Regions from separate parts of the Photorhabdus viridis genome, predicted to be linked through region 1. Evidence: predicted binding sites of a transcription regulator. Region 1 holds the regulator's gene; the other holds the start of a gene.
The links. The regulator Fur, encoded in region 1, represses iron uptake genes when iron is present. The targets are predictions, from matches to a motif close to ATAATAATGAGAACNACTATCAA.
Positions count from the first base shown of each region.

Region 1 (7,674 bases):
CGATGTGTTATCCAAATCGTTAAAAAAAACAATGAGATTATTTGCGTCTTCTACGTTAACTTCTCTAAAAACAAAGATTTCTTTTTCCATAGCAGATACCATATTAATGAAATTAGCGTATATAATATATTACTGCATACAAAAGTCAATAAGATCTCGAATGATGTTGGACTAATTAATGTAGAGGTGACCACAAGAACGGTAATAATAGGAATTACTTTAAGATATACAGATTTTGAGTTTGGTGATTTGCTCCTTATTCTGTTAATAATAGATACAGAAGTCAAGTCAAAGAATATAACTAATGCACAAGTTATTATGTTTATTGTTTCTGTTAGCGTGTTGAATACCATCAAACTAATTAATGGTGAGGTGGCTGAAAAGATAATAAGGTAAAATAAGTTGGTACCTATCGCGATATTTAAAAAATTGTTCTCACCATTTCTGTAATTTGAAGCCAATGAAATAACAGCAGAAAAGCCCGTGACAAATAGGTAATTCATAATCCCCATGTAAACAAATAATTTTGATAATTCTATGTTTGAAATTAATGTTGAGACAAACCTTATTAAAATAGACATCAATATTACTAATGATGTAGATGTCAAAGCTTCGTTTATTCCTATATTCACAATATCCTTAATGTAAGGCAAGTCAACTTTTTTCCATTTTATAAATTTTATTAATGGGATTGAAGATGAGATGGCCATATATACTCTTGAAATACTGATAGCAAGAGCAATAGAAAATATTAAATCACCAGTAAATAAGTATAATGCAATCAAGGCGAATAAATTTGTTAATATACTGAATAAGTTGACTTTTACCATGTACCTTTCTTGTTTTGTAGACTCTAGAATTGCACAGTTAACAGAATATATACATAATGGTATAATGCCGATTGATAGTATCAATGCTGTTCTTTTTGTTACTGCATGGTCACTGTAATAATGTATTGATATCCCAGATATTAGAGTTATTAATAAACCTATTATCGTCGCTGTTATTAAAAGCCAAGTGTAGTTTTCGTAAGTGTAGTTTTTATTTTTAATGTCTGATTTTATATTAATGCCTATGAAAAAGGTACATGAGGCAACAACAAATATCTGAACCAACTGTGATGATAGTAAAAAAAATCCAGCATTGTTTGCAGACAATTGATATATTAGTGCGGTAATAATGAGTTGCATTGCCATGTTTAGCATTCTACTCTTAAACATTGTTATCGATGGCAATATAATACCCTTGTCAAATATATATAATTTCTTTTCTTCTATCATGAGATCCATCATCCATAATATCAATCTTGGCTATGTATAATTTTCTCGCAATTGACGCTTTTTTTGACTTTTTTGCTATAAACTTATATCCTTCTTTAATTTTGGAGTATATTATTACCTCTTCTTTGTCGCTTTTATCAAAATAAGTCCATTGGCTTGCTGAGAAGATTAATAAATCATTAATCATTTCATCTGTAAGGTTTTTTTTATTTTCATGTCTGAAAGATAAAAAGTATGAAAATATTCTCCAGTCGAGATGATATTTCCTCTTGTTTGCCCAACGTATAAATTCCTCTGCTTCTTCAAAAGAAACTTCAGCTTTAGATCTGCTCAGAGGATTGTTTAATATACTAGTTATATTATAGATCATGAGTTTAGATAGAGAGTCTGATTTGTTTTTTGGTAGTTCTGATGCGGACTCTCCAGTTACAACATAAGAGTAACAATTTCTATTGTCTGCATAATTCGATGTCATTAATCCAGTCTCCTAATACAAAATTATCATCTCTTTCAACAGATAGTGATGTAAGGTTGCCCTTACTCTCTGTTTCTAATTTATTAAAATACTCTAATGAAAGATTAGATATTCTATGTGCATGAGTGTCAACTAAGAAACCAGGACGTAATGATGTTTCTGCATAACCACCAATGTGAAGATGGTTTATTTCTATATCAAGCCATTCTTTAAATGGGGTTCCCGTGTTTTCTTGTGCAATTACAGCATTTGATATATCAAACAAAAGTCCATTGCCGCATTTTTTTGTCATTTCTTTAAAGAAATCTGGTTGTAGCCTAGCGTTTTCATCAAGTATTGAAGGGAAGTTTTCTAAATTTTGTTTTCTTTTTGAACAATGTTGGTTCTGTAGCCTATCTCACTGATTTTACGGATCGCTTAGATGAAAAGGCTGTATTTTTTGGTATTCAAGGGTTGGTTGGAAGTGGAGCATAATTATGAAATCTTATTTAGTACTACAGCCGTAGATACCAGAAAGTTGCATTTTCCTTGATGCTCACAACTCTGAGAAACCGCATGAATTAAGCTTTTCTATGAGTGTCTTTTCTGTTGAAAAAAGTAAGTACGGCTGTAGTACTAGGCTGTGTCCCGTAATAGATTGAGATAGGATAATCATTTGGCTCTGACTTTCGGGAAAAACATGTTATAGCTCGTTATGACCTTCCTGATGAATGTTCTAGGTCAGGAATATAAGGGAGGAGAAACGAATAAAGTTGATATAAATGCACTGAATCGTGATTGGACCCGGTTCGCTAACCTGATAGGGCAGCGTGAGCTTGTTAAACTGGATAGAGCAGGAATTGCTTACCGTCTACCGGTACCCGGAGCTAAGGTAAAACGCGGTGTTCTGAAAGCCAATATTGCTTTGCCAGGGTTGGTTATTCAGTATTCAACTGATGGCGGTAGTAGCTGGAAGATTTATGACAATTATAAACGTCCGAAAGTGAAAGGTAATGTGTTGATCCGTTCTGTTAGTCCGGATGGTCAACGTTACAGCCGGATTGATCATGTAAAGGCATGATAATGTTATAGCAAGAGGGGAACCCTGACGGGTTTCCCTCTCTAGGTAGATAAAAAATTATCGGCTCAGGAATGAATTACTTCTCGTCATGTGCACTACTGTCTTCGCGGCAATTACCTGCGGAGCAATGACCATATAAATAAAGACTGTGGTTTGAGAGTTTAATCCCATAACGTTCAGCGATATTCTTTTGGCGTTTTTCGATCTGTTTGTCACTGAATTCAATGACTTTACCGCAATCCAGACAGATCAAATGGTCGTGGTGGTGTTGTTGAGTGAGTTCAAAAACCGATTTGCCACCTTCAAAATTATGACGGGTGACAATGCCGGCATCATCAAACTGATTCAACACGCGATAGACAGTAGCGAGGCCAATCTCTTCACCGTTATCAATCAGTTTCTTATAGAGATCTTCCGCACTGACGTGGTGGTATTCAGGATCCTGTAACACTTCCAGTATTTTCAATCGTGGAAGTGTTACTTTAAGTCCAGCATCTTTTAATGCCTTATTGTTGTCGGTCATGCGGATTCAGTCCTGTTACTCAGTAAAGTGAACTTAGCGATACTTCAAAAAGTACCAGTTAGTTATCAGATTATGATTATAGGCATGGCTAGTGGAAATGAAAACCACGTTAACCTTAACTATCATTACACATTTTGCCAGAATAATCATTTGTAAAACGCAGGAATAACCTTACTATTTATAATGTTTAGGTTGTTTTTTTGCCATTTTTCGTAATAAAAAGAGCGGATATGAGCAGAGTGTTGACAAAAGCGATACCACAGTGTGAGCAAAGCGAATGACTACTCACCTACTGCGTATTCACTATTGATAAGGAATGGTCTGCAACAATATACGCCTATCGGGGTAAATTCCTATCCGGCAATAATTTCCGCCAGACTCATCTCTTCGTAGATCTGTTTAGCCCAGGAATTAACGCGTTCTTCGGTTAATTCTGGTTGGCGGTCTTCATCAATAGCCAGCCCAATAAAATGGTCATCATCAGCCAGACCTTTTGATTCTTCAAAGTGATAACCCGCCGTTGGCCAGTGACCAACAATAATTGCTCCACGGGGTTCAATAATGTCACGGATAGTTCCCATCGCATCACAGAAATATTCCGCGTAATCTTCCTGATCGCCGCAACCGAAAAGAGCAACCAGCTTCCCGTCAAAATCGATCTCTTCTAGAGTAGGGAAGAAATCATCCCAGTCACACTGAGCTTCTCCGTAGTACCAGGTGGGGATGCCGAGCAGCAGAATATCGAACTGTTCGATATCTTCTTTACTGCTCTTGGCAATATCGTGGACTTCAGCAACATCGGAACCCAGAATTTTCTGGATTTTTTTGGCAATATTTTCTGTGTTGCCGGTATCGCTACCAAAGAATATACCTATAATTGCCATAAAATTATATAACCTCTTGTTTTATTCGTGTATTTCCGTTTGAGATGTATGTGTAAAATGTTAAAATCAGCAGAAAAATTCTGATTGTATTAATAAAAAAATAAAATCCTATTCTGACCAAACAGCAAGGACAATTCTGTCAAATTTGTGTGATTTCGTGCCTTCAATGCTATCAGGCAGTGATATCACTTTCTGCTAACTGGGCCAGCAAAATTTGCTCAATGAGTTCACTGCGGCTGATATTGCGTTGCTGCGCAAGAAAGTTCAGCGCATCGACTGCGTCAGCATTTATTTTCAATTCCACACGACGCAGACCACGCACCTTATCACGGCGAAGCTGGTTACGTTTATTGACTCTGAGCTGTTCATCCCTGGAAAGTGGGTTGGTTTTTGGGCGCCCCGGTCTGCGTTCATTTGCGAACAAATCCAGAGTAGTGCGATCCATTTGTTCTTTTGCCATAAATTCAACTACTAAAGGGCGTATACCATAAAATATAGCACGCCATGATACCCCAGCTTCCCGTGTATCGCTACTGCCTGACAAAGATAAAAAGCCGTGTCACTGTTTATTCGTAAAGGATGTCCATTGCGTTCCGATTTTAACGGTACTGGTATTTTCTGCGGTACTCGATTGGTGTTAATCCATTCAATTTCTTAAATAACTCTCTAAAGTAGCGAGTATCTTCATAGCCAACTTCATGGCTGATTTCTTCTATAGTCTTATTCGATTTTTCTAAGCAGTATTTTGCCAGGGATAACCGAATTTGCTGGATATATTGAATCGGTGTCTGGCCGGTCGCTGTTTTAAAGCGCCGCTTCATCTGCCTTTCACACAAATGAATTTTATCTGCCAAATCGCTGACCGATAATATGTCTGATGGAGTAGAATGCATCCAATCCTGTAGTTTGTGGATTAATGTGTCTGAATGCTGGCGGTATGGTACAAAACTTGCCAGAGTATGCGGCGGGACCCCTTTTAGATCACCAAATATCAGTTGGCTACAGGCTTCTCTGGTATTTTGACCATATATCTGTTCAATAATATGCATCATCACATCATTGTATTCATAGGTGCCGGAAGTACAAAAAATGTTGTTATCGCTGGTGACTTTTATTTCTGAATGTAATTGTACTTGCGGAAACATGTCCTTAAATAAGTTGGTAAATAGCCAGTGTGTGGTGGCTTTGCGGTTATTGAGTAAATTAGCTTTAGCCAGTACAAAAGAACCTGTACTAACGGAAACGATAGGGATATTTTTTTCTTCCATCATTTGAAGCCAATCCAAGGTTTCTTGGGTACAAAAATCGAAATCGCAATAAGGGACCCCAATTGAACCCACCAGGATAATATCTGTTTGTTTAATCTCTCCTATCAGTTTATTGGGTTTTAGCCGAATACCGCCCAGTCCGACAGCATCCTGATTATCCTGTGTGACAATATTGATTTCTGGCTCCGGCGCGCTAGCTAAACGAGCAGCAATGGTTAAAATTTCTATTGGGCCAGTAATAGAAGTTAGAGATCCTCCTGAAAATACTAACACGCTTAAAGAAACTGGGTTCCTGTCCATAAGAATTCTCCAACTTAAAAATTAAGATGTATCAAGATATTTCATTGTCTAACATCTTAATAACTTATTGTAACAATTTAAATAATTTAATTACATTGAGATATTTTTTTGAACAAATAAGTAAAATAAGAAATAGTTTCAGCCAAAACTTATTCCGTCTCTGTTAAGGATTGGCTGAATTGTTATTTAGTTTTCGCCAACTTGTTGATGCCACAGATGCGCGTATAAGCTGCCTTGCTGGAGCAATTGGTCATGCGAGCCAAATTCGACAATTTGTCCCTGATCTAACACACAAATTTTATCCGCGTGGCGAATTGTATTGAGTCTGTGAGCAATGCTGATAACTGTTCTGTTACGGCATATTTCGTCCATATTTGCCATGATTGCCGCTTCGGATTCATAGTCCAATGCTGAGGTGGCTTCATCAAGGATCAGAATAGTTGGGTTAACCAGGAGCGCCCTCGCTAATGCGATTCTCTGTCTTTGACCACCAGAAAGATTTGCTCCTTTTTCTCCAACTGGATGCGCAAAACCGTGAGGAAGGGATTGAATAAATTCAATGGCCCCGGCTAACTCAGCGGCACGATAGACTTCCTCGTCTGTTGCGTTGGGCTTACACAGCCGAATGTTATCGGTGATGCTGCCAGAAAACAGGATGCTTTCCTGGAGTACAACACTCATATTGCGGCGTAAAGAGACGGGATCAGCAATAGCTAAATCCATGTTATCAATCAAAACTTGTCCATGTTGAGGTACGTACAGCCTTTGTAGCAAACGGGTGAGAGTACTTTTACCTGAACCGGATGGTCCAGTTATACCAATAAATTGACCCGATTTTATCAATAACGATAAGTTCGCCAGAACTTCCGGTGTGTCGTCATGGTAGCGGAAGCGAATATTTTTGAATTCAATCCGGCCTTCCAGCTCAGGTACAGAAGCCAATCCCTGTTTACTGTTTTCCATTGGCTCATCAAGAATATCCCCCACACGTTTCAAGGCGATTAACGTATGCTGAAAATCCTGCCAAACCTGTGCGAGCCGGAGGATAGGCTGCGTGACGTGTCCGGCTAGCATATTGAAGGCGATAAGTTGCCCCGGAGTCAGTTCACCGCGTAAGACTTCTGTCACTCCCCACCATAGGAGGATCGCGGCGGTAAATTTCTGGACAAAATCGATTCCCTGTCCTGCGATTAAACCACTTTTCTGTGCCGCGAAGCTTTTAGTCAACTGTTGGCTGAGAATACGTTGCCACTGATGTAAGAAACGGTTTTCAGTGGCGGTGGTTTTGATGGTTTCAATTCCGGTGACGGCTTCGGTTAGAAAGCTTGTTGCATTTGCATCGGTTTCATATTCTGCTTCTACTTTGCGGCGAATAATCGGCCCGGCGGCGACCCAGAATACGAAGTAAACAAAAAGTGAGCCAATAACAATCCAGGTTAGTATCCAGGCATAATAAAACATGATGCCAATAAACATGATGACGAAAATTAAATCCAGCAACAGCATCAGGGTAGAACCTGTCAGAAACTGGCGGATTTGAGACATCTCTCTGACTCTGGCAATAATCTGCCCTGTTTGCCGTTGCTTAAAATATTGCAGCGGCAATCCTGCCAGATGACGATACAGTCGCCCGGAGAGCTCAGAATTTATCTGGCTTGCCATGTGCCCAAATACGGTATTGCGCATAAAACTATACAAAGGCTCGGCAAGGGCGATCGCCAGCATAGCTATACCTAATACATGCAGGCTGGATAAACTTCGACCTACCAAGACTTTGTCGATGATGTTTTCAAACAGGATCGGGCTAACCAGTGCAAATAACTGGAGAACGATGGCAAACAAAAACAGATCTCTTATCTGACTTTTTTGCCGGAAAATTGAGGG
Region 1 covers NZ_JBEJZY010000010.1:77,105-84,778, forward strand. The annotation lists gene ABR397_RS06015 (GNAT family N-acetyltransferase) at 1-90, opposite strand, end outside; gene ABR397_RS06020 (MATE family efflux transporter) at 51-1,280, opposite strand; gene ABR397_RS06025 (hypothetical protein) at 1,249-1,755, opposite strand; partial or broken gene ABR397_RS06030 (multinuclear nonheme iron-dependent oxidase) at 1,730-2,125, opposite strand; partial or broken gene ABR397_RS06035 (chitobiase/beta-hexosaminidase C-terminal domain-containing protein) at 2,474-2,815, shown strand; gene fur (ferric iron uptake transcriptional regulator) at 2,892-3,338, opposite strand; gene fldA (flavodoxin FldA) at 3,692-4,222, opposite strand; gene ybfE (LexA regulated protein) at 4,395-4,682, opposite strand; gene ABR397_RS06055 (GlxA family transcriptional regulator) at 4,822-5,790, opposite strand; gene ABR397_RS06060 (type I secretion system permease/ATPase) at 5,977-7,674, opposite strand, start outside.

Region 2 (7,360 bases), on a different contig from region 1:
TTTTGCGTGTAGTCATTAATAATCAAGGGGTTAAAGAGACCGCCTTGAGGAAGAACATTTAAGACAATGAGGCTGCTAGCAGTCTGTTGCTGTTAGTCTTGTATTGATAACCTGCATTGAACAGGTAACCTGGGCTGTTATGCCATCGGTGACCTAAGAGAGAGTAAAATATAACAAAAAATTTACGGTGTCTCGTTTGTTTGGTTGGCTAATTTCCGATCAATCTTGAAAATGTGATATATGTCACGAATTTCTTTGTGCAGTGCAGCTGTAACGGGATCAGCGCTGTTTTGTTAAAAATGATCAAGTCCCTTACCGTGTTGCCATTTTTGCACTATTCCAATCCTGAAATGATTCAAGCTCTTTTAAATGTACGTCTTCACAACGACAGATCAACGTATCGGGTGAAAGCCTTATCCCGAAAGGAAAAAGGAAGTGCTAACCGGGCGAAAGCGCGGTTACAGGTAGCCAGGTGCCATGAACACGTAGTCAACGCCAGAGCCGATTTTCAGCATAAGCTTTCCCGTACGCTGATTGACGAAAACCAAGCGATCATTGTGGAGACGCTGAAAACGGCAAACATGATGAAAAATCACAGACTTGTCCGTGCTATTGGGGATGCAGGCTGGAATACAAAGCGGAACAAAAAGGCGTTTATGTGGTGAAACTCGATCAGTGGTATGCGAGTTCCAGAAGGTGTCATTGTTGTGGTGGCAAGATGTCGGAAATGCCGCTGCATAAACGGCACTGGCAATGCCCTGAATGCGCGGTAGAACATGACCGTGACATCAATGCGGCGATCAACATCCGGCAAAAAGGGATAGTTGAATGACAGGCGGCGGGACACGTCGTCTCTGCTCATGGAGGCCTGCGTAAATCCGTTGCACCAACGGTTGCGGCCTGAGAAGTGGGAAGCCTCGCCGTTTTTTACGGCGGGGAGCAGTCACCGCTAATGGAGCAATCAAAGGTATTTATCCAAATCTACGTCCACTATTAATCAAAATCAGTGTTGTAAAAACGGGGGTGATCATAGAGTTATGTTCTCCTTATTTCAGTTCCTACCGTTAATCCAAGCCAAATCAACATGATTTATAATGTTCTATTTATAGGACATTATAATCATAATAGCGCATAATATTCGATTAAAGTGACATTAAAAAATCATGTTACAGTTATGTTATAATGTGCTAATAAATATCCATTATAGCTATTAATAATTTTAATGTGCCATTTTGGGGATGTTATGATTTCACATGAAAGAACAGCTTCAGCAATTGCAGAAGAATTGGGAGGACGCTTGAAACAAGCTCGACTAAACAATGATCTGACTCAAGCTGAAGTTGCTGAACTTTTAGGCGTCACAAGAAAAACTGTACTGAATGCTGAAAAAGGGAAAGTCCAATTAGAGATTTTTGTTGCCATTATGGCCGCGTTAAACTTAACCGGACAATTTCATTGATTGACCTGATAGGTACAAATTTGAGATTAACTATCTAATATCCTAATGGTTGTAGATCATTCTCGTGATATAGATCACACCGTCAAGATTCCTGAAAAAATTTCCCGGCGTGATCTTCTGCCTATTATGACTGGCTGAAATTATGCGCTAATCATAGCGCAAAGCTATCCATCACTTCATGGCGCAGCTCGTGATAACCTTCCTCATTAAAGCCATGTCGCCAGTAAGGGATAGCATATAACTGGTGGCGTTCATAACCTTTTTCACGGCGAACGTAGCGACGAATCGCTTTTACCATCTTATCTTCACCGGCAAGCCAGAAAGTGACATCTTCTGTTGGTAATGACCAGGATTTGAACGTGGATACCATCTTGTCAGTCACTTCAACACCGCCGGTAATCCAGTGGATTGTTATTCCCTCTGGTTTTTTCAACTCCTGAATATCCTGTTCACTTTCGACGCGGATAATCACCTGCCCGGCAGCGTCTGGTTTTATTGTTTCCAATAGCGCCGCAATTGCAGGCAGGGAACTTGGGTCGCCAGCCATATAATAGTTGCTGGCTTTTGGCAGTAATGGATCAGGACCTCCAGGGTTAGTGATACCGATCCAGTCACCGATTTTGGCTCTGTGAGCAAATTCCACCGCTGGACCACCATGGTCATGCAGTGCGAACTCAATATCGATCTCTTTTTGTTCGGAACGCAGAGCCCGAACGGTGTAAGCACGGGTAACCGGGCGCAGCTCTTTTGTCGGCCATATTGGGCCTTCTGGGGATAAAGTGGGTAAGATCGGTTTGATCTGTCCCGGAAGAGGTAAGAATATTTTTACCAGCCCACCTTCGCATTCGGTGGGATAAGTGTCCAGGTTTTCACTTTCGAAAGTAATGCTGCGCATATTGGGGGTGACGTCGAAAATTTTTTTTACCTGAACAAGTCTCGGTGGTGCAGGGCGGTAAATATTTTTCTCTTCAATTGTTTTATTAGCCACGTAAAATTCCTCTGGAAAATTTATCGAAGGTAATGATCTGATAAAGCAAAATGCAGTGTAACAGTAATTAACACAAATGCTAATCATTATCATTCAATAAGTTGCTCTGATGCCAGTAATTTGATTTATCTGTCTTTTTCAGTCCGGTGATAATTGAATTTCTATTTCTGTACCACCATTTTTACGGTTTTTTATCTGTAATTGTCCACCGATGAGCTTGACTCTGTCTTGCATAATAGCCAGTCCAAATCTGTTTTTATCAATTGCATTTAGATTGATGCCCCGACCATTGTCACTGACAACAGCAATGATTTTGTCATCAATAGGATAGATACGGATACTGATCCAGTTTGCATTGGAATGCTTGTAGCAATTGTTTAGACACTCCCGGATGATTTGTATTAAATGTTTACAGTAACTGTCAGGGATGTGCTGATGTGTCAGACGGTAATTGAATTCAATATTGAAGCCCAGACGGTGGTTAAACTCATTAACCAACATCTGTAAAGATTCTTGCAGATTACATTGAGGCTGCTCGTTCCTAAAAGTTGCCAATAATTCTCTTAGCTGGCGGTAAGCGATATTCAACTCATCTTTAATCATATTGAGCGAAGTTAAACTTTGCTTGGATAAGTTATCACTACTGATATACAGGCAATTAACCTGAATTTTAAGGAAAGAGAGCGATTGGGCAATTGAATCATGGAGTTCACGGGAAATAGCTGCCCTTTCTGCTGCTAAAATACTTTGATGGCGGCACTGGATTTGGTTTTCCCCTAACAGTTTATTCGTCATTAAGGCAACCACATTCTGAACCAGGCTTTTTTCATCGGGGGTTAAGTCACTATTTCTGTGTGTTTTTATCCAGAGTGTCCCATAGTTATCAATATTATCATTCAGATTCCATCTCATAATCAGAGGCATATCGAAATAGGGGCATTGGTGGGGATTGCGGAAGCAATATTCTTGTTGTGATGGATAAAAGATGATTTTGGCTTCACAGAAAGGGATCAGGCGATTGAGATGAGAAAAAATCTCCTGTAGTTTTTCAGGAAGAAGTTTACAGTTTTGTAGTTTGAAATGGCTTTGACAGAGGAAATCCAAATAGCTATTTTTTTGTTTCAGTGCGTTAATCTCTGCTTTGTATCTTGAGTGTTGCCACTCTTTGACAGGAACAGAGTTATGCACTACTTTTATCAGGAAATATATATTTGTAATGCTTAACATTATCAGCAACGGTAGAATTAAATCTTGAATAGACGGTTTATTGATCAATAACAGTATAAGAAGTAAAAATAAATTTATAATAGAGTTGATTACAAACAACTTTTGGTTTGTGAAGAGAGAGTTATTTGAACTTGTTTTCATCAGGTTAAGATTCCGTTCTACAATACTGATGAAAACTTTAGCTCAATTTATTAAATAGTGTTAATAATTACTTTAATTTCATTCCTGCTGCTGTCATTAGAAGGCGAAATAGTGTGGAGACAGCAAAAAGAGCCATCACACTGCAAAGCCAGATTCCCGCCATCCAGCCTATCCGTTTCCATACGGAAGGGCGTTGGATATTTTGATCAGTGGTAGCCTTGTTCATGGTTCACTTTCCCCCGGAAAACGTAGTAGCTCCAATAGGTATAAACTAGGATCACTGGGATGATCAGCAGAGCGCCGACCAGCATAAAACCTAAACTTTGTGGTGGTGCTGCGGCTGCTTCATAACTGATAGCCGGTGGGATCAGGTTAGGCCAGATACTGATACCTAATCCACTGTAGCCAAGGAAAACCAGCAATAGCGCTAACAGAAACGGTGTGTAATGGGTTTTGCGTTTGATGGAACGCAATAGTTTCCAGCCCGACCATGCCACTAACAGTGGTACAGGAAGGAAGAACCATAAATTAGGTAAACTGAACCAACGTTCCGCAATTGCCGGATGGATTAATGGTGTCCACAAACTGATAATGACGATGATAGCCAGCATCAGAAGAATGAGTGGGCGGGCTACACGGTACATTGTCTGTTGCAGATGGCCTTCGGTTTTCATAATCAGCCAGCCACAGCCTAACAAGGCGTAAGCAACGACAAGCCCAAAGCCACAGAACAGCGGGAAAGGTGAGAACCAATCAAAATAGCCACCCGCATAAGCCCGGTTTTCAACAGGGAACCCCTGAATAAAGGCGCCGACCACCACCCCCTGAACGAATGTGGCAATCACAGAACCGCCGATAAAGGCTTTGTCCCAGATATGACGATGTTCAGGCGCGGATTTGAAACGAAACTCAAAAGCGACGCCACGGAATATCAGGCCAAATAACATTAATGTCAGGGGGATCGTCAGTGCATCAAGTATAACGGCATAAGCCAGAGGAAAGGCACCGAATAAACCTGCGCCTCCAAGCACTAGCCAGGTTTCGTTACCATCCCAGACGGGGGCGACACTGTTCATCATTAAATCACGGTCGCTGTCGCTTTTAATCGTGGGATAGAGCAGCCCAATCCCCAGATCAAAACCATCCATGACAATGTACATCATGGTGCTGAATACAATGATGATGAACCAGATTAACGGCAGATCAATACCCATTTTTTAACTCCTTTTTGGGGCCTTTACGGATAAGTTTCATCATATAGGCGTAACCCACGCCAAATACCGAGCCATAAACCACGATAAACAGCAACAGGCTGAGGCTCATATGTATCTCACCGTGTGCGGATACAGCATCTTTGGTGCGTAACAGACCGTAAACCACCCACGGTTGACGGCCTATCTCGGTGGTAAACCAGCCGGCAAGAATGGCGATCAGGCCGGAAGGCGCCATCAAGAACATAAAACGCAGGAAGGGTTTTGATTGGTAAAGCTGTTGCTTATAGCGTAGCCAGAGTCCCCAGCAGCCGGCAATTATCATCAGCATACCCAAGCCAACCATCACTCGGAATGACCAGAAAACCATCAGGGCATTTGGTCTATCTTCCGGTGGAAACTCTTTAAGAGCAGGAACCTGTTTATCGATGCTGTGCGTCAAAATTAGACTGGCGAGATAAGGAATCTCCACGGCATAACGCGTCTCTTCCCGTTCCATATCAGGAATACCAAACAGGATTAGCGGAGTTGCTTCGCCGGGACGATTTTCCCAATGGCCTTCCATTGCCGCGATTTTGGCGGGTTGATGCTTGAGTGTGTTAAGACCGTGGGCATCACCAATCAACGCCTGTAAAGGCGCAATAATCAGGATCATCCACATCGACATGGATAGCATTTTTTTCATTGCTGTCGAGTCATTGCCTTTTAATAAATGCCATGCCGCTGAAGCTGCAACAAAGAATGCTGAGGCAAGGAATGCCGCAGTACACATATGAGCCAGGCGGTATGGAAAGGAGGGATTAAATATAACTGCCAGCCAGTCGATGGGAACGACCTGATTATTGATAATTTCATGGCCTTGTGGGGTTTGCATCCAGCTATTTGAGGCCAATATCCAAAAGGTGGATATCAGAGTACCCAGCGCAACCATACAGGTGGCGAAAAAATGTAACTTTTCACCCACACGGCTCCAGCCAAATAACATCACGCCAAGAAAGCCCGCTTCAAGAAAGAACGCGGTCAGCACTTCGTAAGTCAGCAAGGAGCCGGTGATCGAACCGGCAAACTCGGAGAAAAAACTCCAGTTGGTGCCGAACTGATAAGCCATAACCAGGCCGGAAACCACGCCCATGCCGAAGTTAACTGCAAAAATTTTCGACCAGAAGTGATATAACTCTTTGTAATCGGTATGACGGGTTTTCAGCCATAATCCTTCCAGTACCGCTAAAAAACTTGCCAGCCCAATCGTGATTGCTGGAAAGATAATGTGAAAGGAGACAGTAAAAGCGAACTGAATTCTAGCCAGTTCCAGAGCACTTAAGCCAAACATAGTGACCTCTTATTTTTAGTTTGAACAAAGGCAGGAAATGTGTGTGGGTAAGTAGAGCATGAAAAAAATAACTATAATAGTGACAATTTTCTGTATATTGACTATAACAGTTTTCACGGAGGTCTGAACTTATGAAGCGTTATGAACAATTTGCCAAGCAAATTCTGCAACATATTGAAGATGGTACCTGGCTGGTAGGAGATAGACTACCTTCTTTGAGAGAGTCAGTGAAATTATCGGGTTTGAGTTTGATGACAGTTGTTCAGTCGTATCAGTTATTGGAAAGTCAGGGATGGATCACTTCCCGGCCTCAGTCTGGTTATTATGTCACCAAGCGTTTACAACCATTTGCGGCGGCGAAAGGGGGAAAGCGATTACATCTGAGCGAAAGCGTGGAAATAAGCGCTTCTATTTTTGATGTATTACAAGCGTGCAAAGATCCTTCGATTATTCCTTTTGGTTCAGCATTCCCGGATCCATCCTTATTGATTCAGCCTAAACTTACCAAAGCGTTAGCGGCAGTCGCCAGGCGAATAGCGCCACACAGCGCTTTAGCCAACTTACCTCCGGGTAACGATAAGTTACGCCGTAACATATCGCGCCGCTATGCGATGCATGGTATTCATGTTTCTCCTGATGAAATTGTGATTACCGCCGGTGCGATGGAATCATTGAGTTTCAGTTTGCAGTCAGTGACTGAGCCGGGTGATTGGGTGGTTATTGAATCGCCGGCTTTCTATGGTGCTTTGCAGGCAATTGAGCGTTTACGCTTAAAAGCGGTGGCAATAAAAACCGATCCGCAAAACGGTATTGATTTAGATGCGTTGGAGGAGGTGCTGCAAAAATATCCGGTAAAAGCCTGCTGGTTAATGACTCACTTCCAGAATCCATTAGGCGGAACGATGTCCGCCGAAAATAAATCACGGTTGGTGAATATCCTTAGCAGTAACCAAGTGGTACTGATTGAAGATGATGTGTATGGTGAACTCTACTTCGATCAGCAA
Region 2 covers NZ_JBEJZY010000036.1:45,973-53,332, reverse strand. The annotation lists partial or broken gene ABR397_RS15895 (RNA-guided endonuclease TnpB family protein) at 408-904, shown strand; gene ABR397_RS15890 (helix-turn-helix transcriptional regulator) at 1,244-1,459, shown strand; gene ABR397_RS15885 (siderophore-interacting protein) at 1,611-2,447, opposite strand; gene ABR397_RS15880 (histidine kinase) at 2,586-3,635, opposite strand; gene ABR397_RS15875 (DUF2474 domain-containing protein) at 3,883-4,041, opposite strand; gene cydB (cytochrome d ubiquinol oxidase subunit II) at 4,022-5,029, opposite strand; gene ABR397_RS15865 (cytochrome ubiquinol oxidase subunit I) at 5,019-6,356, opposite strand; gene ABR397_RS15860 (aminotransferase-like domain-containing protein) at 6,488-7,360, shown strand, end outside.
Region 2: a site for Fur is predicted at 2,518-2,540, ahead of ABR397_RS15885 (siderophore-interacting protein). Genes of this name have one in related genera too.